2 regions of the Microbacterium sp. NPDC058389 genome follow, and region 1 is predicted to be linked to the other one. Evidence: predicted binding sites of a transcription regulator. Region 1 holds the regulator's gene; the other holds the start of a gene.
The links. Region 1 encodes LexA, which represses DNA repair genes until DNA is damaged. Its sites were predicted from a motif close to TCGAACANNTGTTCGA; they were not measured.
Positions count from the first base shown of each region.

Region 2: ACFWJ8_RS08575 (Rv2578c family radical SAM protein) is a predicted target of LexA. The motif match lies at 11,157-11,172, and genes of this name have one in related genera.

Region 1 is NZ_JBHXJQ010000007.1:28,349-43,350, forward strand. Features, by position in the region: gene ACFWJ8_RS11220 (pyridoxal phosphate-dependent decarboxylase family protein) at 1-627, opposite strand, end outside; gene ACFWJ8_RS11225 (SseB family protein) at 712-1,503, opposite strand; gene priA (bifunctional 1-(5-phosphoribosyl)-5-((5-phosphoribosylamino)methylideneamino)imidazole-4-carboxamide isomerase/phosphoribosylanthranilate isomerase PriA) at 1,487-2,233, opposite strand; gene hisH (imidazole glycerol phosphate synthase subunit HisH) at 2,311-2,979, opposite strand; gene hisB (imidazoleglycerol-phosphate dehydratase HisB) at 2,976-3,584, opposite strand; gene ACFWJ8_RS11245 (histidinol-phosphate transaminase) at 3,581-4,675, opposite strand; gene ACFWJ8_RS11250 (LysM peptidoglycan-binding domain-containing protein) at 4,731-5,102, opposite strand; gene lexA (transcriptional repressor LexA) at 5,365-6,045, shown strand; gene ACFWJ8_RS11260 (hypothetical protein) at 6,161-7,708, shown strand; gene metE (5-methyltetrahydropteroyltriglutamate--homocysteine S-methyltransferase) at 7,770-10,100, opposite strand; gene ACFWJ8_RS11270 (methylenetetrahydrofolate reductase) at 10,197-11,156, opposite strand; gene ACFWJ8_RS11275 (prolyl oligopeptidase family serine peptidase) at 11,427-13,337, shown strand; gene hflX (GTPase HflX) at 13,392-14,912, opposite strand.
Region 2 is NZ_JBHXJQ010000005.1:3,730-18,731, reverse strand. Features, by position in the region: gene ACFWJ8_RS08625 (ABC transporter substrate-binding protein) at 1-634, opposite strand, end outside; gene ACFWJ8_RS08620 (N-acetylglucosamine kinase) at 837-1,811, opposite strand; gene ACFWJ8_RS08615 (6-phospho-beta-glucosidase) at 1,799-3,058, opposite strand; gene ACFWJ8_RS08610 (carbohydrate ABC transporter permease) at 3,099-3,926, opposite strand; gene ACFWJ8_RS08605 (carbohydrate ABC transporter permease) at 3,923-4,816, opposite strand; gene ACFWJ8_RS08600 (extracellular solute-binding protein) at 4,816-6,111, opposite strand; gene ACFWJ8_RS08595 (ROK family protein) at 6,313-7,461, shown strand; gene ACFWJ8_RS08590 (PIG-L deacetylase family protein) at 7,534-8,346, shown strand; gene ACFWJ8_RS08585 (acyl-CoA dehydrogenase family protein) at 8,448-9,611, opposite strand; gene ACFWJ8_RS08580 (D-alanyl-D-alanine carboxypeptidase family protein) at 9,780-11,060, opposite strand; gene ACFWJ8_RS08575 (Rv2578c family radical SAM protein) at 11,181-12,308, shown strand; gene ACFWJ8_RS08570 (hypothetical protein) at 12,329-12,688, opposite strand; gene ACFWJ8_RS08565 (alpha/beta fold hydrolase) at 12,753-13,691, opposite strand; gene ACFWJ8_RS08560 (TetR/AcrR family transcriptional regulator) at 13,762-14,421, shown strand; gene ACFWJ8_RS08555 (glycosyl hydrolase family 18 protein) at 14,543-15,002, opposite strand, start outside.

The sequences.
Region 1 (15,002 bases):
CCCCTGGTCGTCGGCCGGCACGACGACGGGTGCGCCCAGGCCGAGCATGCGCACCGCGTGGTCGACGGTGTCGTGGCGCTCCTCACCGACGATCACGCGCACGCGCGGCCCGCCCGCGAGCCCCTGGATCGAGGCATCCCAGCCGACGTCGCGCAGTACCGCATCGCGCGCCGCCGCCAAGCACGTGAAGTTCGCCACCGTCGCACCGGTCACGAAGCCGACATCAGAGCCGGCCGGCAGCCCGAGCAGGTCGACGATCCACTCCCCCGCCAGCTCCTCCGCGGCCACCACGCCCGGCGTGACGGCACGCAGCGCCGTGTTCTGGTCCCACGCCGAGACGAGCCAGTCGGCCGCGAGGGCGGCCGGCTGCGTCCCGCCGATGACCCAGCCGTAGAAGCGCGCGCTCGGCATCCCCATGAGTCCTGGTTCCACCGCGATCGCGAGGTCGCGCACGACGGCCTCGGCGTCGGTCGCGTCGTCGGCGAGCTCGCGGCCGAGCGCGTCCTTCACGTCCTCGATGCCGGCTCTGGGCGGGATCGGACGCTCATCGAGGGCCGCGAGCCAGGAACGGGCGGAATCCGCCGCGGCGTCGAGCGCGCGCGCGAACACGTCGGGATCGGGGTGCATCGGTGCGACCTCCCTGCGACTTCTGCCGTCGCGAGACAGGAGGACTCTATGCCCGCGGGGCCTCGTCTGTCTCGGGCGCGCGCGTCAGGCGCGGACGAGCTTCACGACGAGCGAGTCCACGAGCACCGCGATGCGGTCGTCGGCGGCCCAGCGCTTGGCGAGGCGCGCGAGCACCGCGTCGAGCTCGTCCTTCTCCAGCCCCTGCATCAGCTGCAGCCGCACGACGAGCTCGGGACCGCGCAGCCGCGCCTCGGGATCCCCGGACTCGACGACGAGATCGATGACCGCGAGCTCGCCGCCGATGCTGCTGTGCAGGCCCGCCACCACCTCGGGCGAGACGAAGCTCGGCTCCCACGCCGTGCCCTGGCCGATCGCCCAGACCGCGGGCCGGCGGATGACGAACTCGGTCTCCGAACCGGGGTCCACCACGATGAGGTCGGTGTCGTCGGCCGCCGCCGCAAGCGCGGTGCGGACGCCGTCCGCCGGGACCGGCCGGGCTGCGGCATCCCATCGCCGCATCGTGTCGACCGACGTGAACACCGGCAGCACGCGCCGGCCGTCGGGAGCGGCGACCGTCACGATCGACAGCTCCTGCGTCTTGTCGACCTCGAGGCCGTGCGGGCCGATGCCGTGGTCGCCCTTGTCGGCGATCAGCGGGATCAGCAGGCGCGCCGAACGGTACGCGTCGACCACCTCGCGCTGCGTCCCCTCGCCGGCGCGGAACGCGGTCAGCGCGGCCAGCAGCGCGGGGTCGGCCGAGCCGTCGTCTGCGGCATGCGGGTTGCTGTGGAAGCTGCGACCCTCCCACGGGACGCCGGCGGAGTCGGCGCCGTGGTGGGGGTGCGCGCCGGCGCCGGGCTCAGTGTCCGGCGACATCCAGCGCCTCGGCGAGCGTGAACGCACCGGCGTACAGCGCCTTGCCCACGATCGCACCCTCGACGCCCAGCGGCACGAGGTCGCGCAGCGCTGCGATGTCGTCGAGACTCGACACGCCCCCCGAAGCCACGATCGGCTTCGGCGTGCGGGTCGTCAGTTCGCGCAGCAGGTCGAGGTTCGGGCCCTTCAGCGTGCCGTCCTTCGTGACGTCGGTGACGACGTAGCGGCTGCAGCCCGCGGCCTCCAGGCGGTCCAGGACCGTCCACAGGTCGCCGCCTTCGCGCGTCCAGCCGCGAGCGGCGAGCGTCGTGCCGCGGACGTCGAGCCCGACGGCGATCGCGTCGCCGTACCGGCTGATGACGTCGGCCGCCCACTCCGGGTTCTCCAGCGCAGCGGTGCCGAGGTTGATGCGCGACGCGCCGCTCTCGAGCGCGGCCTCCAGCGTGCGGTCGTCGCGGATGCCGCCCGACAGCTCGACCTGCACACCCTTGACCTGCTTGATCACACGGCGCAGCACGCCGGCGTTGCTGCCGCGGCCGAAGGCGGCGTCGAGGTCGACGAGGTGGATCCACTCCGCCCCCTGGCGCGCGAAGTCCAGCGCGGCGTCGACGGGGTCGCCGTAGCTCGTCTCGGTGCCCGCCTCGCCCTGGGTGAGACGGACCGCCTTGCCGTCCGCCACGTCGACGGCGGGCAGGAGGACGAGTTTGGGTGTGGACGCGAAATCGTTCATGTTTCCCTGGCTGATCAAAGTCTTGTGCGTGCGGACGGGGTCACGCGCGACGATCGCCGACGCGGACGGGCACGAGTTCAGAGGGTAGCCGCGCCGAGGCCGTCGATCCAATTCGCCAGCAGCCGGATGCCGGCATCCCCTGATTTCTCGGGGTGGAACTGGGTCGCCGACAGCGGGCCGTTCTCGACGGCCGCGAGGAACGGCGTGCCGTAGTCGCACCACGTGAGGACCGGCTGCGGGAACGGCGGCTGCACGTCGAGCAGCCACTTCTGCGCACCGAACGAGTGCACGAAGTAGAACCGCTCGTCCTCGATGCCGCGGAACAGCCGGGAGCCTTCCCCCGCCTGCACGGTGTTCCAGCCCATGTGGGGCAGCACCGGTGCGTCGAGCTCGGTGACGACGCCCGGCCATTCGCCGAGGCCCTCGGTGTCGACCGCGCGCTCCACGCCGCGCTCGAAGAAGATCTGCATGCCGACGCACACGCCGAGCACAGCACGACCGCCCGCGAGGCGTCGTTCGATGAGCTCGTCGCCGCGGCTCGCGCGCAGCGCCTCGGCCACCGCGCGGAACGCCCCGACGCCCGGGACGAACAGGCCGTCGGCATCCATCACGAGACCGCGGTCGGAGGTGAGCCGCGCGTCGGCTCCCGCCGCGATGAGCGCCTTGACCGCGGAGTGCACGTTGCCCGAGCCGTAGTCGAGCACCGCGATGACCGGCTTGCCGCCGTCGCCGGCCACGTCGGTCACAGCGCGCCCTTCGTGCTCGGGATGCCCACGACCAGCGGATCGAGCGCCTTGGCCTGGCGAAATGCGCGCGCGAACGCCTTGTATTCGGCCTCGGCGATGTGGTGCGGGTCGCGGCCCGCCAGCACGTTCACGTGGACGGTGAGCGCCGCGTTGAACGAGATGGCCTCGAACGTGTGCCGCACGAGCGAACCCGTGAAGTGCCCGCCGATGAGGTGGTGCTCGAAGCCGGCCGGCTCGCCGGTGTGCACCAGGTACGGGCGCCCGCTGATGTCGACGACCGCCTGCGCGAGCGCCTCGTCGAGCGGGACAAGGGCGTCGCCGTAGCGCGAGATGCCGGACTTGTCGCCGAGCGCCTCGCGGATCGCCTGACCGAGCACGATCGAGATGTCTTCCACGGTGTGGTGCGCATCGATGTCCGTGTCGCCCGACGCGCGCACCGTGAGGTCGGTCAGCGAGTGCTTCGCGAACGCGGTCAGCATGTGGTCGAAGAAGGGCACCGTCGAGTCGATGCGGCTGCGGCCGGTGCCGTCGAGGTCGAGCTCGAGCTCGACGGTCGACTCGCTGGTCGCGCGCCGGAGAGAGGCGGTACGGGGTGCGGCGCTCATGCGGCCGATCCTACCGAGGCGAGGGCGTCGAGGAACGCTGTCGTCTCGTCGGCGGTGCCCGCCGTGACGCGCAGGTGGTGCGGGATCCCGACGTCTCGGATCAGCACGCCCTGGTCGTACAGCGCACGCCACGTCGTGGCCGGGTCGTCGACGTCGCCGAACAGGACGAAGTTCGTCCAGGAATCGTGCGCGGTGTATCCGAGCGCCTCCACGGTGGCCGAGATGCGGTCGCGCTGGGCCACGATCTCGTCCACCATGCCCAGCATGACGGGCGCGTGCCGCAGCGCGGCGCTCGCGGCGGCCTGCGTGAGGGCGCTGAGGTGGTACGGCAGCCGCACCAGGCGCAGCGCGTCGACGAGCGCGGGATCCGCGGCGAGGTAGCCCACACGCGCTCCGGCGAAGGCGAACGCCTTGCTCATCGTGCGCGACACCACGAGGCGCTCGCGCCCCGGCAGCAACGTCAGCGCGGAGCGGGCGTCTGCCGGCGCGAACTCGAAGTACGCCTCATCGACGATCACGATGCCGTCGGTCGCGTCGTAGACCGCTTCGACGACGTCGAGCCCGAGCGGCGTGCCGGTGGGGTTGTTCGGCGCACACAGGAACACGACGTCCGGGGCGGCGTCGGCGACCTGCGCCGCGGCGTCCGACGCGCTCACGGTGTAGTCGTCGGCCCGTGTCCCCGGCACCCATCGGGCACCTGTGCCTCGCGTGAGGAGCGGGTACATCGAATAGGTCGGTGAGAACCCGAACGCTGTGCGCCCCGGACCCGCGAAGGCCTGCAGGATGTGCTGCAGCACCTCGTTCGAGCCGTTGGCCGCCCAGATCTGATCGCGCGTCAGGCCGTGGCCGAGGTAATCGGCGAAGCCCTCGCGGAGCGCCGTGAATTCGCGGTCCGGGTACCGGTTGACGTCGCGGAGCGCACGGGCGATCGCGTCGAGGATGTCGTCCGCCACGTCCTGCGGCACGGGATGGGTGTTCTCGTTGACGTTCAGGGCGACGGGCAGGGCTGCCTGCGGCGCGCCGTACGGCGTCTGGCCGCGGAGGTCGGCGCGTAAAGGGAGGTCTTCGAGACGTGCACTCACCCCTCCCATGGTAGAGCGGTGCAGCACCGGGCCTCCCCCGCGTGACGAAGCGCGACGTGGAGCGTCAGCGGCCTTCCGTGAACTGCGCAGGGATCGCGAGCTGCTGCCCCACCTGGACCGCGACGCCGTTCAGGGCGTTCAGACGGGCGATCTGATCCACGACGTCGCGCGGGTCGTGGCCGGGCGCGACCTCCTCGGCGATCGACCACAGCGAATCACCCGCCGACACGATGACCGATTCGAACGAGTCGGCCGGCGCCCCGCCCTCGAGTGAGGCGAGCGCGGCTCCGCCTCCGAGTGCCATGGCCGCCCCCAGGGCGATGAGCGCAGGCAGGGCGGCGAGCAGCGCCAGCACGCGGCGGCCGCGCACGGTCAACCGCAGGCGCGTCGTGCGGACCGGTGTCGCAACGGACGTCGGGAAGCTGATCGCAGTCATGCTCTTCTCCTCCTGCTGGGGAGAGATTCGCATTCCCCGCTCGGCCGGGAGCGGGGAATCCGAACCTCTCTTCCGAAGCTATCTTCGATTCTGAGTTGTGTCAACAGTCGATTCCGGTGCTCATCCCTCGAACGCGACACGCGGCCGGGTTGTTCCCTTCCGCGCGCGTATCCGGATACGGTTTCGATAAGAGAACCCCACCACGGGCCTCCGACATTCGAAGAAACAGCGCTCGACGACGCAGCGCAGGACGGAGCCGGACATGAGCGACGCGGCCGGGCGCGACAAGCCCCAGACCCGACGGCGCAAGAGCCTCAGCGACAAGCAGCTCGCGATCCTCGAGGTGATCCAGCGCTCGATCGCCCGTCACGGCTACCCGCCGAGCATGCGCGAGATCGGCGATGCCGTGGGCCTGAAGTCGCTGTCCAGCGTCACCCACCAGCTCAACCAGCTCGAGCTCAGCGGCTACCTGCGCCGCGACGCCGGCAAGACGCGCGCCATGGAGGTGCTGATCGATCTGCCCGGCACCTCCACCGAGAATCCGGCCGACTCGGTGCCGGCACTGGGCGATGCCGCCCTCGTGCCGCTCGTCGGGCGCATCGCGGCGGGCGTGCCGATCACAGCCGAGCAGCAGGTGGAGGAGATCTTCCCGCTCCCGCGTCAGCTCGTCGGGAAGGGCGATCTGTTCATGCTGAAGGTCGCGGGCGAATCGATGATCGACGCCGCCATCTGCGACGGCGACTGGGTGGTCGTCCGCTCGCAGGCGACGGCCGACAACGGCGACATCGTGGCCGCGATGCTCGACGGCGAGGCGACCGTCAAGACGTTCCGACAGCGCGACGGCCACACGTGGCTGCTGCCGCGCAACTCGGCGTTCGAGCCGATCCTCGGCGACGAGGCCGTCGTCCTCGGCAAGGTCGTGGCGGTCCTGCGGGCCGTGTGACCCCGGCCCGCGCGCGCCGGGGTCGGCGAGGCGCGCGACGACGCGCGACGCACGGTTCGGCCACGTGCGGAGCGGCAGGTGGCGGGATGTCACCCCCAGGCGCTATAAGGGGGGAATGACCGCCGATGCGACGACCGCAGACGACACCGCCGAGCTTCGAGCACGCCTGGAGGCGCTCGAGGCCGAGAACGCCCGGCTTCGGGCGGAGACCCCTTCGGGCGGCCCGGGCGACGAGCCCCGAGGGGCGCGCGGCTCGCGCTGGCGAGCGTTCCTGTCGGCCCTGTGCATCGTCATCGCGTCGATCCTCGTGCCGGTGTCGATCGTGTCGGCGTGGGCACGTGTCGAGCTCGTCGACGAGACCCGGTTCGTCGAGACGTTCGCCCCGCTCGCGGACGACCCGCAGGTGCAGGCGCTCGTCGTCGACCAGGTGACCACGGCCATCGAGGACTCCGTCGACATCGAAGGGATCACGAACGACCTGTTCGACGGCCTCGAGCAGCTCGACCTCCCCCCGCGGGCCCTCGCCGCCCTGAACCTGCTGCGCGAGCCGGCGATCCAGGGCGTGCAGGGCCTGATCGACACCACCGTCACGAAGCTCGTGCAGTCGGACGCCTTCGCGGACGTGTGGGAGACGGCGCTGCGCGCGAGCCACCGCTCTCTCGCGGCCGTCGCCGCCGGGGGCACGTCGGACGGCGCCGTGGTCATCGGCGACAAGGGCGAGGTCGGGATCCAGCTCGGACCGATCATCGAAGAGGTCAAGCAGCGACTCGTCGACAACGGGGTCGGGTTCGCCTCGTCCATCCCCGTCATCAACCAGACGATCGTGGTGGCCCAGAGCGACGCGCTCACGATCGTCGGCACGGTCTACAACCTCGCCGTGGCTGTCGGCTGGTGGACGCCGATCGTCGCGCTCGTTCTCTTCATCGCCGGCATCCTGATCGCCCGTCGCCGCTCGACGGCGGTGCTCGGCACCGGCGTCGGCATCGCCGCGGGTGCAGGCATCCTCGCGATCACCCTCGGGGTCGCCGGATCGGTGCTGGCCCTCAGCGCCCCGAAGCTCGGCGTCTCGGCCGGCGCGCTCACCTCGATCTACGACCAGGTGACCTCGGCCATGCGCGACACCGCCGTCGTGCTGACGCTGCTCGGCGTCGTGATCGCCGTCATCGCGTGGACCTCGGGACGTTGGCGCGGCGCGCGTGCGACCCGCAGCGGTGTCGCCTCGGTGAACGCGGGCCTGCGCCGCTCGCTCCGGGCGCATCGCGTCGACACCGGCCGCGTCGGATCGTGGCTCTTCGCACAGCGCGTGCTCGTCCGGATCGTGCTCGGCGCGCTCGCCATCGTGTGGCTGATGCTGCTGCGCCCGCTGAGCGTCGGCGAGGTGTTCCTCGTGCTCATCGTGTGGCTGCTGGTGTGGTGGCTGTTCGAGCTGCTGCAGCGCCGCCCCGGTGAAGAACCCGTCGTCCCGGCCGAAGCAGCCCCGGACGAGGATGCCGCCGCCGCGTCGTCGGCGACGAGTGAGGCCGACGGCGACGCGAACGACACGCTGCCGCTCCCCTCGCCCGATGCCGAGACCGTCCCGCTCCCCGACCTCGAGGCCTCGCCCGCCGCGAGCGCGTCGTCGGGCGCGGACGCGGATCCCCCTCGTCCGAAGAAGGGCGACTGACGCCGATACGCGAACGGGAGGGCCGGTGCAGTCGCACCGGCCCTCCCGTCATGTCCGGGCGTCAGGCGTTGAGACGCTCGCGCACATCCGTCGTTGCGGCCACGAGGTTCCGCAGCGACGCGACCGTCTCGTCATATCCACGGGTCTTGAGCCCGCAGTCCGGGTTGACCCAGACGCGGCGCAGCGACAGCTCGTCGACCGCGCGGTCCAGGAGTGCGCCGATCTCGGCCACCGCGGGCACGCGGGGCGAGTGGATGTCGTAGACGCCCGGGCCGATGCCGGCCGCGAACCCGGAGGCGGCGATGTCGCCGATCACCTCGCCGCGGCTGCGGGCCGCCTCGATCGAGGTGACGTCGGCATCGAGCGCGGCGATCGCGTCGATCACGACGTCGAACTCCGAGTAGCACAGGTGCGTGTGCACCTGCGTGGCGGGCGCCGCCCCGGCCGTCGCGAGCCGGAACGACCCGACCGACCAGTCGAGGTACGCCGGCTGGTCCGCCTGCTTGAGCGGCAGCAGCTCGCGCAGCGCGGGCTCGTCGACCTGGATCACGCGGATGCCGGCGGCCTCGAGGTCTGCGATCTCGTCGCGCAGCGCCAGGGCGACCTGGTTCGCGGTGTCGCCGAGCGGCTGGTCGTCGCGCACGAACGACCACGCGAGAATCGTGACCGGGCCCGTCAGCATGCCCTTCATGGGCTTGTCGGTGAGCGACTGGGCGAACACCGACCAGTCGACCGTGATCGGCGCCGGACGCGAGACGTCGCCCCACAGGATCGACGGACGGGTCGCACGGGAGCCGTACGACTGCACCCAGCCGTGCTGCGTCACGGCGAAGCCGTCGAGGTGCTCGGCGAAGTACTGCACCATGTCGTTGCGCTCGGGCTCGCCGTGAACCAGGACGTCCAGTCCCAGGTCCTCCTGCAGCGCGACGACGCGCGAGATCTCGTCGCGCAGGAAGCCCTCGTACTCGTCGACGGTGAGCTCGCCGCGGCCGTGACGCGCACGCGCCCGGCGGATATCGCCCGTCTGCGGGAACGAGCCGATCGTCGTCGTGGGAAGCAGCGGCAGACCGAGTTCCGCGTCCTGCGCCGCGACGCGCTCGTCGTAGTCGCCACGATCGAAGTCGCCGGCGCCCAGCCCGGCGACCCGGTTGCGCACGGCGCCGTCGCGGACGCCCGGAGCGTCGTGCCGGTCCGCCAGAGCGGTGGATGCGGCATCCAGCGCCTCCGCGATGCTGTCGCGCCCCTGCACGAGGCCGGTGGCCAGCGTGACCACCTGGGCCGTCTTCTGATCGGCGAACGCGAGCCACGACGCGAGCCGGGGGTCGAGCGCGCCCTCCTCCTCGACATCGTGCGGCACGTGCTGCAACGAGGTCGACGTACCGGCGGTCACCTGCGCCGCGCCGAGCCCCTGAAGCGCATCGAGACGCGCCCAGGCGCCGGCGAGGTCGCCGCGCCACACGTTGCGACCGTCGATGACGCCGCCGACGAGGGTCTTGCCCTCCAGCCCCGGAACCGCCGGCGGCACGGCGCCGCGGGTGAGGTCGATCGCGACGGCTTCGACGGGTGCCGCTGCGAGCGCCGTCCATGCGGCCGGCGACAGCTGGGCGTAGCCGGCGGCCACGAGGACACGCGGGCGGTCGGCGGCCGCACCGAGCACCGCGTAGGCGCAGGCGGCGGCATCCGCGAGCTCGTCCGACGACGCCGCGAGGCTCTCGCTCACGAGCGCAGGCTCCTCGAGCTGCACCCACTCGGCACCCGCGGCGCGCAGCGACGCCAGCAGCTCGGCGTACACGGGCAGCAGGTCGTCGAGCCGGTCGAGCGGCGCGAAGCCCTCGGGTGCGCCGTCGGCGGCCTTCGCCAGCGCGAGAAGCGTCACCGGCCCGACCACGACGGGGCGCGTCGTGTAGCCGTCCGCCTTCGCCTCGGCGACCTGACGGGCGAACCGGTCGCTCGACAGCGAGAACGTCGTCTCGGGGCCGATCTCGGGCACGAGGTAGTGGTAGTTCGTGTCGAACCACTTCGTCATCTCGAGCGCCGCGTCCTCGCCGGCACCGCGCGCGGCCGTGAAGTAGGCGCCGAGGCCGATGCTTCCGTCGGCGCCGCGGAGTGCGGCGAACCGCTCGGGCAGCACGCCCACGGCGACCGCGGCGTCGTGCACCTGGTCGTAGTACGAGAAGGATTCGGGGATCGACGAGTCGTCGCGGCCCAGTCCGAGCTCGGCGAGCCGGGCGCGCGCGGCACGGCGCAGCTCGGCGGCCGTGGTCTCGAGCGTCGCCTCGTCGATCGTGCCGGCCCAGTGCGCCTCGACGGCGCGCTTGAGCTCGCGCCGGCGTCCGATGCGGGGGTATCCGAGGATCGTGCCGTGCGGGAAGGGGGTGCGTGAGTCGGTCATCGTGCTCTCTCTTTCGGTGTCGATCAGTGGGCGTGGGGGTGTTCCAGGGGTCGCCGAAGAGACCCGTCGGACGCCCGACGGGATGCGGCGCCCGGTTCAGCGGACGGCGTCGGGCATTCGGACGGGGGCGACGATCCCGGCGTCGCGGAGCACCGCGAGCACCGTGTCGTGGTTGTTGAAGGCGTAGAGGTGGATGCCGGGCGCACCGCCGTCCACCACCGCCCGGGCGAGTGCGGCGGCATGGGCGACGCCGACGGCGCGCTGCCCCTCAGGCGTCTCCTCGGCCTCCAGCGCCGCGGCGAGCGCATCTGGGCGCGGGACCTCGGTGAGCTCGAGCGTGCGCCGCAGCCGCGCGGGCGACGTGATCGGCATCACGCCCGGCAGGATCGGGATCGTCACCCCGGCCTCCCGGGACGCGGCGACGAACCCCAGGTAGTCGTCGGCCTCGAAGAACAGCTGCGTGATGGCGAGGGTCGCCCCCGCCGCCTCCTTGGCCAGCAGCGCGTCGATGTGCTCGGTCGCGTGCCGCGAGCGCGGGTGGCCGTTGGGGAACGCGGCCACCGCGATGTCGACCTTCGGTCGCCGGTCGACCCGCACCGCGCCGGGAACGCCCGGGATGGGTGCCTCGGCGTACGGCTCCCGCTCGGCCTGCACGCGGTCGATGAGCTGCACGAGCTGCGCCGAGCTCTCCAGGTCGCCGAGGAACGCATCGCCCTGCGTGGCACCCACGGGCGGGTCTCCCCGCAGGGCCAGGAAGCTCGTGATGCCGGCATCCAGGAACTCCCGGATGAGGGCGTTCGCACCCGACCACGTGTTCCCGACGCACGTGAGGTGGGCGAGCGGCTCGACGTCGGTCTCGCGCAGGATGTGCGTGAGCAGTTCGAGGGAGCGCCCGCCGGTCGAGCCGCCGGCGCCGTAGGTCACCGAGATGAAGCGCGGATCGACGGATGCCAGGTGCCGGATGGTCTCGTGCAGCGCCGGCCACCCCGCCTCGGTGCGAGGGGGGTACACCTCGAACGAGATCGGCACGGGTGGCGTGCTCAGGTCGATCGGCATCGTGTGCTCTCCGGCGGGACAGTGCTATCGGTGGGACAGGGCTGGGCCGATGCGAGAAAGTCCGGTCGGCCGCGGCACCGCTCTCTCGCCGCCTGCACGGGGCACGGGCGGAGGGGTGTCATCGCGGGCGGGTGCCGGGCTCGGCTGTCGCTCCTGCCCGGTCACGACCGGGCGACGATGCGTCCACCGTAGCGGATGCGGCACGGGCCTCGACGCCTGTGACGTTCTGTTTCGCCGCGCGCGACGCCGGGACGTCGTAGCGTGGGGAGCGTGACGTCACCCGCCCCCACCCCCTACGGCAGCTGGATCTCCCCCCTCACCGCGGCGGAGGTGTCCGCCACGTCCGCCCGCATCGAGGGCGCCCGGTTCGTCGGCGAGGACGCGTGGTGGGGCGAGTCGATCGCCGAGGAGGCGGGTCGCTCCGGCGTACGGCGGGCCGAGGCCGGCGCCGTCGTCGACGTTCTGCCCGCGCCCTGGAGCGCCCGTTCGCGCGTGCACGAGTACGGCGGTGCCTCGTGGACGGCAGACGACGACGGCACGCTGTACTTCGTCGAGAAGGCCGACCAGCGTGTGTGGCGTCTCGACGCGGGCGCGGCCGCGCCGGTCGCGCTCACGCCCGAGGCCGGCGACGTCCGCTACGGCGGACTGTCGCTGCAGCATGGCCGCCTGCTGGCCGTGCGCGAGGACCACACGGCCGGCGGAGCGGTGCCCGCCCGCGACATCGTCGAGATCGCCCGGGACGGTTCGGGCCCGACCTCGCTCGTCGCCGGGAGCGACTTCGTGGCGCATCCGGCGCTGTCGCCCGACGGCGCCCACCTCGCGTGGATCGCGTGGGACCACCCGTACATGGCGTGGGACAGCGCCGAGCTGCGGGTCGGCGCGCTCGACGGCGGACGCGTCGTCGTCTGGCGAACGGCCGCAGGCGGGGCGTCGTCGCCGCTGCAGCCGGAATGGGCGGACGCCGATGCCCTCGTGTTCGCCGACGACCCGACGGGCCGGTGGAACCTGTGGCGCACCGACCTCGCCGGCGCGGCGCCGACGCCCGTCGCCCCGGCCGATGCCGACACCGGCGGCGCGCTGTGGGTGCTCGGCACCCGCTGGTACGGTCTGCTGGCCGACGGCCGCATCGTCGCGGTGCGGACGAACGGGTCCGACGCGCTCGTCGTCGTGGAGCCCGACGGCAGCGTCCGCGACCTCGCGGTCGAACCCGTCACGCAGCTGTCCCTCGAAGATGTCCGCGGCACACGCGTGCTGCTGTCGGGCGCGGGCCCGCGCGGCGCCGGCCTGTGGCTCGTCGACGTCGACGCGTCCGACGACGCGCGCCTGATCGCGGGCGGCTCCTCCCCGTGGGGAGACGAATGGATGCCGCTCCCCCGCGCCGTGACCGCCTCCGGGCCGCACGGCCCGGTGCACGCGTTCGACTACCCGCCCACCAATCCGGACGCGACCGCGCCCGAGGGGGAACGGCCGCCGTACGTCGTGTTCGTCCACGGAGGCCCGACGAGCCACGTCGGCGGCGCGGCATCCGGCAAGATCGCGTACCTCACCAGCCGCGGCATCGGCGTGCTCGACGTCAACTACGGCGGATCGACCGGATACGGCCGCCCGTACCGGGAACGCCTGCTCGGGCAGTGGGGCGTGGTCGACGTCGACGACGTGATCGCCGCCGCGCGCGGTCTCGCCGAACAGGGCGCGGCCGACCCGGAGCGGCTGGCGATCGCCGGAGGCTCGGCCGGCGGGTGGACCGTGCTGTGCGCACTGGCCGGCTCCGACACCTTCGGGGCGGGCATCAGCCGGTACGGTGTCGCCGACCTGCCCCTGCTCGCCGCCGACACGCACGACTTCGAGACGCGCTACCTCGACGGTCTGGTCGGACCGCTGCCCGAGGCCGAGGAGCTCTACATCGAGCGGTCCCCGCTCTCGCACCTCGACCTGCTGCGCACCCCGCTGCTCATCGAGCAGGGGCTCGACGACCGGGTCGTGCCGCCGTCGCAGTCCGAGGCCGTGCGCGACGCCCTCGCCGCCAACGGCGTCGCGCACGCCTACCTCGCGTTCGAGGGCGAGGCCCACGGCTTCCGCCGTGCCGACACGCTCGTGACGACGCTGGAGGCCGAGCTGGCCTTCCTCGGCCGCGTGTTCGGGTTCGAGACGCCGGGTGTGCCCGACATCGACCTGGACTGAGGCGGTCGGACCGTAGGCTGACCGTCCAGGTGGTCCTGGACGGTCCAGCCTCCGTCAGGCTCGGGCGAACGGCGCGAGTCGCGCCGCCAGGTGCTCGCCGACACGGGCGTGCACCAGGGTGCCGCCCTCCTCGTGCCGCTGCGACAGGATCATGCCGTGCTCGTGAATCGCCGACACGAGGTCGCCGCGGTCGTACGGCACCAGCACGTGCAGCTCGACGGCCGGGAGCGGCAGCGCGGCCTCGATCGCCGCACGCAGCTCCTCGATGCCCTCACCGGTGCGCGACGACGCGAAGATCGCCTTCGGCTCCAGCCCGCGCAGCACGAGTCGCGTGTCGTCGTCGACGAGGTCGGCCTTGTTGAAGACCACGAGCTCGGGGATGTCGCGCGCACCCACGTCGCCGATCACGTCGCGCACCGTCGCCAGCTGGGCGGCGGGGTCGGGGTGCGACCCGTCCACGACGTGCAGGATGACGTCGGACCCGCCGACCTCCTCCAGCGTCGAACGGAACGCCTCCACGAGCTGGTGCGGCAGGTTGCGCACGAAGCCGACCGTGTCGGTCAGCGTGTACACGCGGCCGTCGGTCGTCTCGGAGCGGCGGACCGTCGCATCCAGCGTCGCGAACAGCGCGTTCTCCACGAGCACGCCGGCGCTGGTCAGCCGGTTCAGCAGCGAAGACTTGCCGGCGTTGGTGTAGCCCGCGATCGCCACGGACGGGATCGTGTTGCGCTTGCGCTCGGCACGCTTGGCGTCGCGCGCGGGCGTGAAGTCGCGGATCTGCTTGCGCAGCTGCGCCATCTTGGTGCGGATGCGCCGGCGGTCGAGCTCGATCTTCGTCTCACCGGGACCACGCGAGCCCATGCCCGCGCCACCGGCGCCGACCTGGCCACCGGCCTGGCGGCTCATCGACTCGCCCCAGCCGCGCAGACGTGGGAGCAGGTACTCCAGCTGCGCGAGCTCGACCTGCGCCTTGCCCTCGCGGCTCTTGGCGTGCTGGCTGAAGATGTCGAGGATCACCGTGGTGCGGTCGATGACCTTGACCTTGACCACGTCCTCCAGCGCGCGCCGCTGGCTGGGCGCGAGCTCAGTGTCGGCGATCACGGTGTCCGCGCCGACGGCTGCCACGATGTCACGCAGCTCCTCCGCCTTGCCGCGGCCGATGTACGTCGCCGGGTCGGGGTGCGGGCGCCGCTGCAGCACGGCGTCGAGCACGACCGCGCCGGCGGTCTCGGCGAGCGCGGCGAGTTCGCGCAGCGAGTTCTCCGCCTCGTCGGCCTGTCCCTGCGGGTGGACCCCCACGAGCACGACGTTCTCCAGCCGCAGCTGTCGATACTCGACCTCGGTGACGTCTTCGAGCTCGGTGGAGAGCCCGGGCACGCGGCGCAGCGCGGCGCGCTCCTCGCGGTCCCACTGCTCGCCGTCGGTGTCGGCGCGTCCGATCGTGGCCTCGTCCTGCAGCGCCTGTGCGGCGCCGAAGACGTGCACCCCGGACCGCGCTTCGGCGCGCGACAGCACCCGATCCACCGGGTCCACCGGCGTCTCGTCCGTGCTGCGGGGTGTCGTCGTGTCGGTCATGTGTTCCTTACGTCTGTCGATGGATGCCTTTTCGACCGTGACCGGCCGGTTGAGGCATCCGTGAATTCTAGTCCTGCGCTTGTGGGCATG
Region 2 (15,002 bases), on a different contig from region 1:
CGTTCGCCTCGACGGTGTACGCGGCGTCGGAGAACGTCTTGAGCTTGTACGGGCCCGAGCCGACCGGCTCCGGGTTGGTCTCGGAGGCGTAGTCGTCGATCTCCGACCAGATGTGCTCGGGGATGATCCAGGTCGATCCCAGGAGCAGCGATGCGGACGTGAAGCGCGGTTCGCTGTAGGTCAGCACGACGGTGGTGTCGCTGGTCGCCTCGGCAGAGACCATCTTCTCGTCGACGTTCGAGCCGTACCCGAAGGTGAACGCGACGTCGGCGGCGGTCAGGTCCTCGCCGTCGTTCCACTTCAGGTCGGGCTTGATCTCGACGGTGAGGGTCTTGCCGTCCTCGCTGTACTCGTAGCTGTCGCCGATGAGGCCGACCGGCGGGTCGGAGGAGAGCTGGTTGAAGAAGAACAGGGGCTCGTAGATGGCCCCGAAGGTCGCGTGGACGGCGGTGTCCACGGCGAACGGGTTGAAGTTCTCGCTGATGGGGTTCGCGCTGCCCGCCCACACCCGCAGCACGGACGCGTTCGCGCCCGACGACGAATCGGACGGTCCGCAGCCCGTGAGCATGAGCGAGACCGCTGCGGCACCGGCGGCGATCGCCACCGACGCCTTGCGCACTCTCCGGCTAGACATTGCGTATTCCTTTCGGCTCCTGGCAGGGACGGCCGGTGGCATTCGAGACGCCATCGACTCGCTCACAATATAGGCAAGAACATTACCGAAAACAACCTTTTTTGTTACGAGCTCGTCTCAGGAACGACGAATGCCCCGGACCCGGCCTCCGAAGAGGCTCAGGCCCGGGGCATCCCGGACGATGTGCGGCGTGAGCCGCGGCTCAGGCCTCCGACAGTGCGCCGCGGGCGCGGGCCAGCGCCTCGGGGCCCGCTCCCGCCTGCGCGAGCGCGGCGAGCGCCGCTCCCACGATCGGCGGCGTCGACAGCCGCACGAGACGCGCGTGCGGCGCGACCTCACGGACGCCGGCGGCGATGCGGTCGTCGAGCAGCGCGTGACCGGCCGACAGGATGCTGCCGCCCAGCACGACCGGCACCGCACGATCGGCGAAGCCGAGGCGCGCGACGATCGCCCGCACGAACGCGACGACCTCGTCGGCCTGCCGTTCGACGAGCTCGACGGCCGCGGCATCGCCGTGCGCGGCGGCGGCGAACACGTCAGGGGTGACGGTGTACAGGTCGCTGTGCGGCCGCCGGCCGAAGTGGATGTCCTCGATGAGGTCGGAGATGGATGCCGCCCCCAGCCGTTCCAGGATCAGCGGCGTGAGCGCGGTGCGGGGTCCGCGGCCGTCTGCCTCGCGGGCCGCGTGCCACATCGCCGCCGGGCCGATCCCGGAGCCGCCGCCCCAGTCACCCGACAGCGCGCCGAGCGAGTGGAACCGCACGACCTCGCCGTCGGCCCTGACGCCGAGCGCGTTGACGCCGCTGCCGCAGATGACCGCGACGGCGTCGGGCTCCTCGGTGCCGGCCCGCAGCGCCGCGAACAGGTCGTTGTCGACGACGACGTCGCCCTGCGCCCAGGCGCGGTCGGCGATCGCGTGACGGTACTCGTCGATCTCGACCGGCAGGTCGAGCCCCGACAGGAACAGCGACGCCTGCACCACTGGAGCGTCGCCGGCGACGCCGCGGACGAGCTCGTCGATCAGGTCGACCGACGCGGCGAGGCCCTCGAAGTGCGGGCTGCTCCCCCGGCCGCGGCGACGCCCGACGAGTGCGCCGTCGAGCGTCAGGGCGACGGCATCCGTCTTGCTCCCGCCGCCGTCGACGCCGACGGCGAGGCCCGCGCTCACGACGCCCACGGCAGGAAGCCCGCGTTGGCGGCCAGCAGCAGGTCGGTGAGCTTCTCAGCGCGGTCGTGCTGCAGCACCAGCGGGTGGGCGCGCATCGCGCGCAGCACGCGGTCACGTCCGCCGTGCACCGCGGCGTCGAGCGCGAGCCGCTCGTACCCGGCGACGGCCGAGACGAGCCCCCGGATGTCGTCGTCGAGCGGCGCGATCGGGTCTGCCACGAAGCGGCCGTCGCGGAAGGACGCGGGCACCTCGATCACGTGGTCGTCGGGCAGGAACGGCAGCGAGCCGTCGTTGCGCAGGTTCACCACGCGTGAGGGCGCGGCGGTGTCGCGCATCGCGGCGAGCAGCTCGACGGCGGCCTCGGAGTAGAACGCGCCGCCGCGGCGCTCCAGCGCCTCGGGCTTCTCGTCCACAGTCGGGTCTGCATAGAGCGCGAGCAGCTCGTGCTCGATCGCCCTCACCGCCGCGGCGCGGGACGGCTCCACGAGCTGCGCGGCGAGCACCTCGTCGTGCGCGTAGTAATAGCGCAGGTAGTACGACGGCACCACGCCCAGACCGGTCAGCAGCTCGGGGGCGAGGTGCACCTCGTCCGCGAGCGCGTCCAGCCCGTCGGCGAGCATCGACGGCAGCCGGTCGACGCCGTCGACCATCACCGAGCGCTCCCACGTGAGGTGGTTGAGGCCGACGTGGCCGAGCGACACCCGAGCGGGGTCGACGCCGAACATGCCGGCGAAGCGCCGCTGGAACCCGATGGCCACGTTGCACAGGCCGACCGCGCGGTGTCCCTCCGACAGCAGCGCCCGCGTCACGATCCCCACCGGGTTGGTGAAGTCCACGATCCAGGCGTCGGGCTTGGCGTGTGCGCGCACGGCGTCGGCGATGCGCAGCACGACCGGCACCGTCCGCAGCGCCTTCGCCAGCCCGCCGGGGCCCGTCGTCTCCTGGCCGATGCAGTGCACGTCGTGCGGCCAGGTCTCGTCCGAGTGCCGGGCGTCCTGACCGCCCACGCGCAGCTGCACCAGCACCGCGTCGGCGTCGGCCACACCTGCGACCAGGTCGGTCGTCGCGACGACGGTCGCCGGGTGACCCGCGCGTGACAGCATCCGCCGCGCCATCCCGCCGACCAGCGCGAGCCGCGACTCGTCCGGATCGACCAGTGCGATCTCGTCGAGCGGGAGCACGTCCCGCATGCGGGCGAACCCGTCGATGAGCTCGGGGGTGTACGTCGACCCGCCGCCGACGATGGCCAGTTTCATGTCGTTCTCCTAGTTGGTTCTCGAGGGTGGATGCCGGCGCTCAGCCCTTGACGGCGCCCGCGGTGAGCCCCGACACGAGCTTCCGCTGGATGAGCAGGAAGAAGACCAGCACCGGGAGCGAGAAGATGACGGACGCCGCGATGGTGGCGCCGTAGTCGATCTGGTTGGACGTCGAGAACGACACCAGCCACACCGGCAGCGTGTAGTTCTGCTGCGACCGCATCAGGACGTACGCGAACAGGTAGTCGTCCCACGCGTTGATGAACGCGAAGATCGACGTCGCGACGATGCCGGGCGCGAGCAGCGGCAGCACGACCCGCACGATCGCCTGGAAGCGGCTGCAGCCGTCGATCATGGCGGCCTCTTCGAGCTCGATCGGCAGGTTCACGACGAACCCACGCAGGTTCCACACCGTGAACGGCAGCACGAAGGTCAGGTACGTCAGCACGAGGCCCGGCATGAAGTCGAGCCCGCCGATCTGGCGGAGCATCAGATAGAGCGGGATGATCATCGCCGAGCCCGGGATCATCTGCACCGCGACCAGCACCACGAGCAGCGCCTTGCGGCCGAGGAAGGTGAACCGCGCGGTCGCGACAGCGGCGCCGACGGCCACCACCATCGCCAGCACGACCGTCGACAGCGACACCGTGAGCGAGTTGCGCAGGTAGACGAAGAAGTCGTCGCCGCCGAGCGCCCGCGTGAAGTTGTCGAGGCTGATGGGCCACGGGAAGAACTGCGGCGTCGCCGACAGCACGTCGCCGGGGGCCTTGAAGGCGGTCGCGAACATCCAGTAGACCGGGAAGATCATCACGACGAGGACGATCATCGCGGCGACCGACGCCCACGTGCGCGAGCGGCGCGAGTTCATGAGATTTCTCCTTGCGCGGACAGTCGACGGACGTACACGATCGCGAACGTCGAGAGGATGAGCACGGTGAGGATCGAGATCGCCGCGCCGGCGCCGTAGTCGTTGGCGCTGAGGGCCTTGACGTACGCGTAGATCGAGAGGGTCGTCGTGCCGCCGGCCGGACCGCCCTGGGTGAGCACCCAGAACGGCGTGAACGAGTTGACCGACCAGATGACCTGGAGGGTCGTGAGCACGCCGATGATCGGCGCCAGCATCGGCACGGTGATGTTGCGTGTGATCGCGCCGGCCCGCGCGCCGTCGAGCGCCGCGGCCTCGTACAGCTCTTCGGGGATCTGCGTCATGCCGGCGTAGAGCGTCAGCGCGACGAACGGGAGGCCCTTCCAGACGACCATGACGATGATGATCGTCAGCGCCTCGAAGGTGTTGCCGAACCAATTGTGGGCCGACAGATCGCCGAAGATCACGAGCCGGGTGAGGATCCAGTTCATGACGCCGTACTGCGGCTGGAACATCCACTGCCAGATGATCGCCGACGACACCATCGGCATCGCCCAGATGAGCACGAGCCCCACCAGCAGGGTCACCCTGGCCCAGCCTGCCGCCTTGCGCAGCAGCTGGGCCAGGGCGAACCCGGCCACCATCACGGCGAGCACCGTGACGATCGTGACGCCCGCGGTGCGCGCCAGCACCTCCCAGAACTGGGGGTCGGTGAGGACGCGCGTGTAGTTGTCGAAGCCGACCAGCGGCGCCTCACCCGTGAACAGCGACCGCGAGTCGAACCGCTGGAACGACAGCAGGATCAGGCGCGCCATCGGATACGCGAGGATCGCCAGGAGGATGAGGACGGCGGGCGCGATGAGCGCGTACGCCAGCCGCCGGTCGGCCCGCATCAGTTGCCCGTGCTGTTCAGGACGTCGGCCACGTGCGCGTCGTACGTCTTCGCAGCAGCCGCCGCGTCGTCGCCCGCCGCGATGCTCGAGAAGAACTGCTCGTTGTAGCGTTCGGTCTCCAGCGTCGCCCAGCCTGGCACCGCCGGGAGCGCCTTGTTGTACTTCGACGCCTCGACGCTCGCCTCGATGAACGGCGTCGCACCGCTCTCGGGCATGAATGCGGGCGTGATCGGCAGCTGGTTCTGCTCGAGCACGAGGCGCGTCTGGATCTCCTTGCCCGTGATGATGCGCAGCCACGCCTTCGCGGCCTCGGGGTTGTCGGTCGCAGCCGAGATACCGATCGTCGACCCCGACACGATGACGGGCAGCGGCGTGCCGGTCTCGAACCCGGGCATGGGCATGAAGCCGAGCTGGTCGGCGAGCTCGGGGTTCTTCTCGACCACCGACGCGGGCTCCCAGCCGCGCGCCGAGATGATCGCCGTGCCGCGGTCGGCGAACACCTGCGCCTGGTCGGGGTTGTTGGTGTTGACGCCCACCGACGAGGGCGTCGAGCAGCTGTTCTGGAAGTCGCGCCAGGCGGCGAGGCCCTCCTGCGCCTCGGGCGTCGACAGACCGCCCTCCCACGCGCCGTCGTCCTCGGCGGCGAGCTCGCCGTCGAGGGCGAACACGAACGGCGCACCCGAGAACCAGTACTGGCCGGGCATGTAGAAGCCCGAGAAGTTCGGCGTGCTGCCGAAGGTCTGGCTCAGTCGTGCGCACACGTCCTTGAGCTCGTCGAGGTCCTGCGGCAGCTCCGTGATGCCCGCCTCGGCGAACATCGCCTTGTTGTACATGACGATCTTCGTGCCGCCGTACATCGGCACCGCGTACAGCTTGCCGTCGTACTCCGACGGCGCTGCGAGGCCCTCGAGCCACGTGTCGGAGTCCTCGAAGCTGTCGCGGTCGGCCGTGATGTCGAGCAGTCCGCCCGAGTAGGTCTGCAGCGGCGTCTGCGTGTTGCCCATCTCGACGATGTCGGGGCCGTTGCCCGACGCGAGCGCGGTGGTCAGCTTCGTGGTGATGTTGTCCCACTGCTGCACTTCGACGGTCACCTCGACGTCCGGGTACTCCTCGGCGAACGTCGCGTTGATGTCGTCGATGATGTCGGTCTCACCGGGCCCGCCGGCCATCAGCCAGATCGTGAGCGGGGCGTCGTCGGACGCCGCGGACTGCGCGGGGGTGCCGGAGCACCCTGCCGCCAGCAGTCCCACGGCCGCGATGGCCGTGAAAAGCGCCGGGCGAAGGGTCGTCTTCATCGAGGTTCCTTCCTCTGATCGCCCACGTCGACGTGGGGCGGTTCGGGTTTTCGGATGAGTGGTGCGTGCGTTGACGCAACTGTCTCCGGCAGATACTGTCTCTGACGTTACCCATATTTGTCAACAGCCCGGACCACGAAGGAGCACCACCGTGACGGCATCCAGACGCCGCGAGCGTCGCATCTGGCAGGATCTGTCCTGATGAAGTCGGGAACTCCGCGAGTCCTGCGCACCCTCAACGAAGGCGCGGTCATCGACGCGCTCTTCGAGCACGGCGCCATGACCCGCCCCGAGATCGAAGCGCACACGGGCCTGTCCAAGCCCGCCGCCGCCCGCCTGCTGCTGCGCGTCGAGGCGGCCGGCGTCATCGAGCGCGCCGGCGAGCGCCCGAGCCGCTCCGGTCCGCCGGCCGCGGTGTGGCGCGTCAATCCGCGCGCCGCGCTGGTCGCCGGCGTCACCGTGCGCGCCGGCCTGCTCACCGCCGAGGTGTGCGATCTGCAGGGCGAGACGATCGGCGTCGCCGAGTCCGACCGGACGGTGGCGGATGCCGCCGCCGCCGTCGATGCCGTGCACGACGTCGTCGCGCGCGCCGTCGGCGACATCGCACAGCTCGACGAGGTGCGCGACATCGCCATCGGCCTGCCCGGCACGATCGACCCCGACACCGGCATCCTCCGCTATGCACGGAGCCTCGACCCGTGGGTGGGCATCGACCTCATCGGCCTCGTCGGCGACCGCTTCGCCGGCGCGACGGTCCAGACCGCCAACGACGTCGCCCTCACCCTCACGGCCGAGACCGCGTACGGCTCGGCGCAGCAGAGCTCCTCGGTCGCTCTCCTCTGGGTCGGCTCCGGCACGCGTGTCGCCTACGCACGCGACGGCGTGCTGATGCTCGGTCCCCACGGCGCCGCGGGCGAGATCGGCACGATCGTCGCTCCCGCGTTCGGCGGCGAGGCCGATCGCAGCACGCCCCGCGGGAGGGCCGTGCCCGGAGGCGGCATGCTCGTCGAACAGCTGCTGGGACCGGCATCCATCGACGCGATCGGCGACGATTCCGCCGAGACGGCCGCACGGATCGCGGCGGTGCTGTCATCGGTCATCGCACTGCTCGACCCCGAGCTGGTCGTGCTCGCGGGCTCCGTCGCCGACGCCGGCGGAGCGACGCTCGCGAGCGCCGTCGAGGACGCGCTCGCCTACCTCCCCCACGAGCGGCCGCACGTCGTGTGCGCCGAGCTCGGCGCCCGCGCGCAGGTGCGCGGCGCGGTGCACCTGGCGCAGCTCAGCGCCCGGGCCCGGTTGGTCGACGCCGGCAGCATGGCCGACGTCGTCCTGCCGGACCCGGCACGCTGAGCCGCCGCCGGCCCCTCCAGCGACCCTCGTCGCGCGCCGTCGTGCGCGCTCTCTCCTTCGTGAAAGGCCCCCATGAACCGTCATCTGAAAGTCCTCGTCGTCGTCGCGCACCCTGACGAGGCCGAGGAGTACGCCGCCGGCACGCTGTCTCTCCTCGCCGACCGCGGCCACCACGTCAAGGTGCTCTCGACCACCAACGGCGACGCCGGCCACTACACGCTCGCGCCCGACGACCTCGTGCGCCGGCGCCTGGCCGAGGCGTACCGGGCGGCCGAGGCGATCGGACTCGCCGACTACGAGGTGTGGGACGAGCACGACGGCGACATGGTCGACACGCAGGAGCTGCGCCAGCGCATGCTGAGAGTCATCCGCCAGTGGCGCACCGACCTCGTCCTCACCTTCACCGACGAGGGTCCTGGTCACAACGACAACCGCCTCGCGGCCAAGCTCGTGCGCTCCGTCGTCGGCCTGACGTCGCTGCCCAACCCGTGCCGCGACATCCCGCCGCTGGCCGAGCGCCCCGCGGTGCTGCGGATGATCGACTACGGCTCGGTCGACCGCCACCGTCACGATGTCGCCGTCGACATCACGCCGGTGCTCGACCGCAAGCTCGACGCGTGCGCGGCGCACGCGTCGCAGTTCCTCGAGTTCGCCCCCGCGCAGCGCGACCTCGTCGCCCCCGATGCCGCAGACCGGGCCGCGGTCGACGCGTTCATCCTCACGCACTGGAGCGAATACTTCGAGACCCCCGCCGGCGCCGTGCCCGCACTGCAGCGGGCGTACGGCGACGCCGCCGGCGGCATCCGCTACGCCGAGTCGTTCGAGATCGCGCCGTACGGCCGCGCGCTGACCGTCGCCGAGGCCGACGCGCTGCTGCACGGCTGAGACGACGGACGCCGCCGCCCGGGCCCTCGCGAGGGCTCCGGGCGGCGGCATCCAGCCTTACTGGCTCACAGCCCTTCGACGGGCTCGGCGCCCGTCCGGGGTCAGCGCTTGCCGACGATCTGGCGCGACACGAGGTCGCGCATGATCTCGTTCGTGCCGCCGTAGATGCGGTGCACGCGGGCGTCGAGGTAGGCGCGGGCGATCGGGTACTCGGTGATGTAGCCGTAGCCGCCGTGCAGCTGCACGCCGACGTCGAGCAGCTCCGCCTCGCGGTCGGTGGTCCAGAACTTGACCTTCGCAGCCTCTTCGGCCGTGAGCTTCTGGTCCTTGTAGAGCATCATCGCGCGGTCGGTGTACGCCCACATGACGTCGACCGTGGTCGCCATGTCGGCGAGCTTGAAGCGCGTGTTCTGGAAGTCGGCGATGCGCTCACCGAACGCCTCGCGGCTGAGGACGTACTCGCGGGTCCAGGCGAACGCGGCCTCGCCGGCGGCCGCTGCGGCGACGCCGATCGACAGGCGCTCCAGCGGCAGGTTCATCATGAGCTGGATGAAGCCGAGGCCTTCCTTGCCGCCGATGAGGTTCTCCTCCGGCACGAAGACGTCCGTGAACGACAGCTCGGCCGTGTCCCAGCCGTGGAAGCCCATCTTCTCGAGCTTCTTGCTGTGGTCGAAGCCCTCCATGCCGTCCTCGAGGATCAGCAGACTGAAGGCGTCGGGACGATTGCCCTCGCCGGTCTTCACGAACGTCACGACCATGTCGGCGGTCTTGCCCGACGAGATGAAGGTCTTGGCGCCGTTGACGATGTAGCCGCCGTCGACCTTCTTGGCGGTGGTCTTGATGCCGCGGAGGTCCGACCCGGCACCCGGCTCGGTCATGGCGAGGGCGCCGAGGATCTCACCGGTGGCCATGCCCGGCAGCCACTTCTCCTTCTGCTCCTGCGTGCCCATGTGGACCACGTAGGGCACCGCGAGGTCGTCCTGGATGCCGAGGGCGCCGGCCAGCGAGCCGAGGCCCGCGCCGATGGTCTCTTCCAGAACGATCGAGCGGAAGCGGTAGTCCTGCAGCATCCCGGCGCCGCCGAACTCCTCGGGCACGCTCAGGCCGATGATGCCGGCCTCGCCCGCCGCGAGCATGGTCGCGCGGTCGATCTCGCCGGCCGCATCCCACTGCTTGCGCTTCTCTTCGGACGCGTAGCGCTTGATGAACTCCTTGACGACGTCGCGGAACGCCTCGTGGTCCTCGTCGTAGATGTCGCGCTCCATGTGCGCCTTCCTCTCGTCTTGCCGTCTGCACTGAGGCGGTAGAGATTGAATCCCAAGAGGAATGGTACTCAGTTTCACCGAATGGTCCCCACCCCTTCTCCAGTCGCCGCTTCGCGTCGCCCGGAGCCTCGGGGGCGTGGGCCCAGCCGCAAGCCGGCCGCCGCTCGGTCAGTTGAGGTAGTTCGGCGCTGCCTCGAGCCCGAAGAACTCCTCGAGCGAGGTCCAGCCGCCGTCGTGGTACGCCTTGGCCAGCTCCGGGCCCACGTACCGCAGGTGCCACGGCTCGGGCGTGTAGCCGGTGACGGGCGTCGCACCCTCCACGTACCGCACGATCCAGCCGTGCTCCCACGCGTGATCGACGACCCACTGCCCCTGAGGGGATGCCGCCAGCTCGTCGAGGCCCGTGCAGCTCCCCGCGCACGCCACGACGTCGGCGCTCAGCCCCAGCTGATGCTCGCTGTAGCCCGGCCGGGCGCTCACGAGGTCGGCCCGCTCGCCTCGTTCGGCGAAGTGCCGCCCGTACGTCACCTGCTGCGTCTGGTACGACCGGAACCCGCTCTCCAGCGCGAGTTCGCCCGCACCCGCGTCGCGCGCCGCGGTGACCATCGCCGAGAGTGCACCGGCCGCGTCGGCCCGCAGCGCCCCGCCTTCGATGTTGCGGACGCCGTCGGGCAGCACGAGGCTTCCCGGTCGATAGTCGACGGGGCTGGCGGGACGGTGCTTGTCGAGGACGGTCCAGATGCGCGACGAGTCGCTCAGGTCGACGCACGGCGCGCGGCCCTCGACGACGGCCGCACGGAACGCCTCGCCGCCGCCCGCGGCGACGACCGCCCCCTCGTCGTCGCCGGCCTGCAGCGCGGTCGTGAACGTCGAGAGCGTGCAGAGGTCCGCCGCGGGCGGCGACTCCTTCACCTCGGGGACGGGCAGCTGCTGGATCGTGGGCGGCGCGACGGTGAGCGCGAGCGCGGTGTCGGGCGACTCGACCGGCGGCGCCATCATCGCGGTCACGGCGGCCGACGAGCCGAGCAGCAGCGCGGCGCCTGTCGCCAGCCCCGCGACGAGCGCGATGCGCCGCGGGAGCCGGCGTGGCCGCACATGACGGGCCGGGGTCGCATCCTCGGTCACGAGGGTGTCCAGCGGTTCGGAGGGCGGCAGGGCGGCGGCGCTCTCGACGAGCGGAGCGGTGGATGCCGCCGGCCCGGTGCCGATCGTCAGCACGGGCGCGGTGTCGACGGTGAACAGGGGCACCGTGTCGGTGGGGGCGGGCGGGGACGAGACCGCCTCGGCCGCGGCGCGTTCGGCATCGAACGAGGCGCGGCGGATCGGATCCTCGCCGACCACGTGCCCGGCCGCGCGGGCACGACGTTCTGCCTCTTCGCGCATCGCTCGGGCGGCGCGACGAGTCTCGGGGGCGGCTCGGGGGGTGGCGAGCCCGCCAGGCTCCGTCACGTCTGCCATTCTGGCCGCGACCGCCCGATTTGGCCAGGCGGACGGCATCCGCACGCGTGGTGTTCGATATTGATGACTCGGTGTCTTGACTTAACTTCGAAGCTTTGTTCTCATGGAGACATGCGGTGGCAGGGGCAGGAACTGGGGGTGGCGGATGCCGCGGCCCTGCCCGGCATGGAACAGCTCAACGGTCTGGTGCGCTCGGTGACCACTCCCGAGTTCGCCGGTGTGACCTTCCACGAGGTGCTGTGCAAGTCCGCCCTCAACCACGTGCCGAGCGTCTCCGCGATGCCCTTCGACTGGACCGTCAACCCGTACCGGGGCTGCTCTCATGCGTGTGTGTATTGTTTCGCTCGGGGGACGCACGAGTACCTCGAGCTCGACGCGGGGCGGGACTTCGACACCCAGGTCGTCGTGAAGATCAATGTGGCAGAGGTGCTGGGCAAGGAGCTGCGGCGCGGCAGCTGGCAGCACGAGCCGGTGATGCTCGGCACGAACACCGACCCGTACCAGCGGGCCGAGGGGCGCTACAAGCTCATGCCGGGCATCGTGTCGGCCCTCACCGAGTCAGGCACGCCGTTCTCGATCCTGACCAAGGGCACACTGCTGCGACGCGACCTGCCACTGCTGCGCGAGGCCGCCGGCGAGGTGCACGTGTCTCTCGCGATGTCGATCGCGGTGTTCGACGACGAGTTGCAGCACCTCATCGAGCCCGGCACGCCCAACGCGACGGCGCGGCTCGAGACCGTGCGGGCGGCGACCGAGGCGGGGTTCCGCGTGACGGTGTTCCTGATGCCGATCATCCCGCACCTCACCGACTCGATCGCGGCGATCGACCACGCACTCACGCGCATCAAAGATGCCGGCGCGGTGCGCGTCGTGTACGGCGCGCTGCATCTGCGCCCGGGCGCGAAGCAGTGGTTCCTGCAGTGGCTCGCGGAGCGGCATCCCGAGCTCGTCTCGTCGTACCGAGGCCTCTACCCGGGTGCGACGGCGACGGCCCCCAAGGCGTACCGGTCGTGGCTCGCGAAGCGGGTGCGCCCGCTGCTGCGCGTGCACGGGCTCGACGGGCACGCCGAGGACGACAACGTGCGCGGCGGTCCGGTCGCGGGACTGGCGTCGCGCGCCGACGCCCGGGCGGCACCGCCCATCGTCACCACGTCCCGCGGACGTGCGGCAGCAGGGCCGCGCGCCGCGAACCCGGGGGCTCGCAGAGCGGCGGAGGAGGCATCCACCCGGCTGTTCTGACGCCCGCTACAGCTCGGGCCCTATCGGCGCGCCTCTCGGCGCAGGCGTTGCGATGCCTTGCGACGCGCCTGCTCGCGGCGGGCACGCTCGTCGCCCGCAGGTCGCGGGAGCACGCCGCGTGCGGCACGGATCAGATACCCGCCGTTGTCGACGACGAAGCCGATGCCGGCGAAGACGCCGATGCCCAGACCGATGATCGCGATCCAGGCCGGAGTCGGCCGGGCGATGCCGACCGTGTCGAGAGGCCCGATGCTGTCGATGACCATCTGCACCAGCAGCGTTGCGCACAGCCCGGCCACAGCGAGCCCGACCAGCAGCAGCACCACCGCGGCGATCACTCCGGCAGTCGTGAGCACCTCTTCGCGTCGCCGTTTCAGCACCGTTCGATTCTGCCGTACCGGGCGCTGCTCGCCTCCCGGTGCGCGGGACGAATCGACCGGCGACTCAGCTCACGCCGACCGGCTCCGCCCGCGACGTCAGCGGTGCGGCAGCCTCGGTCGTCGGTGAGACGGGGTGGCGGGCCACCTCTGCCGTGACGAACTCCACGACGGCATCGAGCACGACATCCGCTGCAAGGATGCGGTTGTGACCGAGGCCCGTCGTCGGCAGGACGGCCGCACCGGGGTTCGCCGCGGCGATCCGCCCCGACTCGCCGAACGGCACCACGCGGTCGCCCTCGTCGTGCACGACGAGGAGCGGCGCGCCGGCCGGCAACGGGCGACGCACGGTCGAGAGCCATGAGAACGGGTCGGGGTCTCCGGGGAAGTAGCGGGCGGCGAACCGCTCCCGCAGGCCCGCACTGACGGCATCGGAATGCCCGAGCATGCGCTGGAAGCCGCGGAACAGCTCGTCGACATCGGCGGGGGCGGCGATCGTGACCGCGCGTGCGGCCTCCACCTCCCCGGCGGTGGCGACGAGGGTCGCCAGGCCACCGAACGAGTGGCCGACCATCGCGTCGAAGCCGCCGTACCGCTGCTGCAGCTCGGCATAGGTGGCGAGCCAATCGGGGAGGTAGGTGCGCCGCCCGCCCGACCCGCCGTGCGCCGGGGCGTCGAACGCGACGACGCGGCAGCCCTCGGCGACGAGCTCGCGCACGAGCGCCGAGAACTGGCTCGCGCGCCCGAGCCAGCCGTGCGACAGCACGACGGTGCGGGGGCCGCGGCCCCACTCGTAGACCGCGACGTCGACGCCTCGACGGTCGATGCCCGGGATGCGGATGGTGCGGCCGCGCGCGAGCGACATGGTGGGGGCGTCGTCGTCGGACACGGGGCGAGGCTTCGCGACGTGCGCGAACATCGGCATCGCGACGGCGGCGCCGAGGCGGGGCGACACCGCGCCGGCGGTGCGGACCGCTGCGGCGGGCAGGCGGAGTGCGGGATTCATGATGCTCCGATCCGAAGAATACGAACGATCGTACTTATGAATACGAACGATCGTACGGTAACCTCGGAGCGTGACACAAGCCCCGATCGACCGGCGTCGCGTCCGCGGCGACGAGTCGCGGCGCGTCGTGCTGGACCACGCCGTGCAGAGCGCGACGGTCGACGGCCTCGACGGCCTCACGATCGGACGGCTGGCGGATGCCTCCGGCCACAGCAAGAGCGGCATCGCGACGCTCTTCGGCTCGAAGGAGCAGCTGCAGCTGGCGGCCGTCGCCGCGGCCCGCGACGTGTTCATCGACACCGTGACCACTCCCGCACGCGCCCGGACACCTCGGGGGCTCGCGCGGGTGTGCGCGCTGCTCACGGACTGGCTGACCTACTCGCGCGAGCGCGTGTTCCGCGGCGGCTGCTTCTTCGCCGCGGCGTCGGTCGAGTTCGCCGCCAAGCCCGGCGCGGTGCGCGACGCCATCGTGGCCGCCGACCAGGAGTGGGAGGACTACCTCACCGCCAGCCTCGGGCATGCGATGACCGCCCGCGAACTGCCGCTGCTCGACGACGCCCGCCAGCTGACGTTCGAGTTCGTCTCGCTGCTCGAGTCCGCGAACACGCGCTCCCTGCTGCACGAAAGCGTCGAGCCCTACGAACGCGCCGAGATCGCCCTCCGGTCACGGCTCCTCGCGCTCGGCGGCGACCCTGCGCTCATCGAGACGATCGGCTCCACGGCCGCCTGACACCGCGGCCGAGTGGATGCCGGGCGCCCGGCATCCATCGTTCCCGAGCTCAGGGCGCATGATCGAACGCACGCGGCGGGCGCCCCCCGCGGGGACGCCCGCCGCGTGGCGAGGGTGGGGTTCAGCGCTTCCAGGGGCTGTGCTTGCCTCCGGGAACGTCGTTGCGGCTCCACCACTGGGCGGTGTAGGTCGTGCCGTTGTACACGACCTGGTCGCCCTTGTCGTAGATGCGGTCGGCGTACCAGCCCTGCACCGTCGCCGGATCGACGCCGCACGCGGTCAGCGTGCTCCAGGGGCCTTTCGCGGACGCGCCGGGCTGGTCGCCCTTCGCGTACCACTGCGCCTCGAACACGCGTCCGTCGAGGAACACGAGCTCGCCCCCGCGATAGGTGGTGCGGGCGTTCCAGGGCGCCGCGGCCGCCGACGGGGTCGCCGCGCAGTCGAGCTTGGCCGCTCCTGCGACCGGACCGGGCGCCGCGGCGCGCAGCACGTCGGCAGAGGCGGCCGGGAGGTCGCCGGCGACGTCGTTGCCGACCTCCCAGAAGTCGACCCCGCCGAGACCCTTCGAGATCGCCCACGCC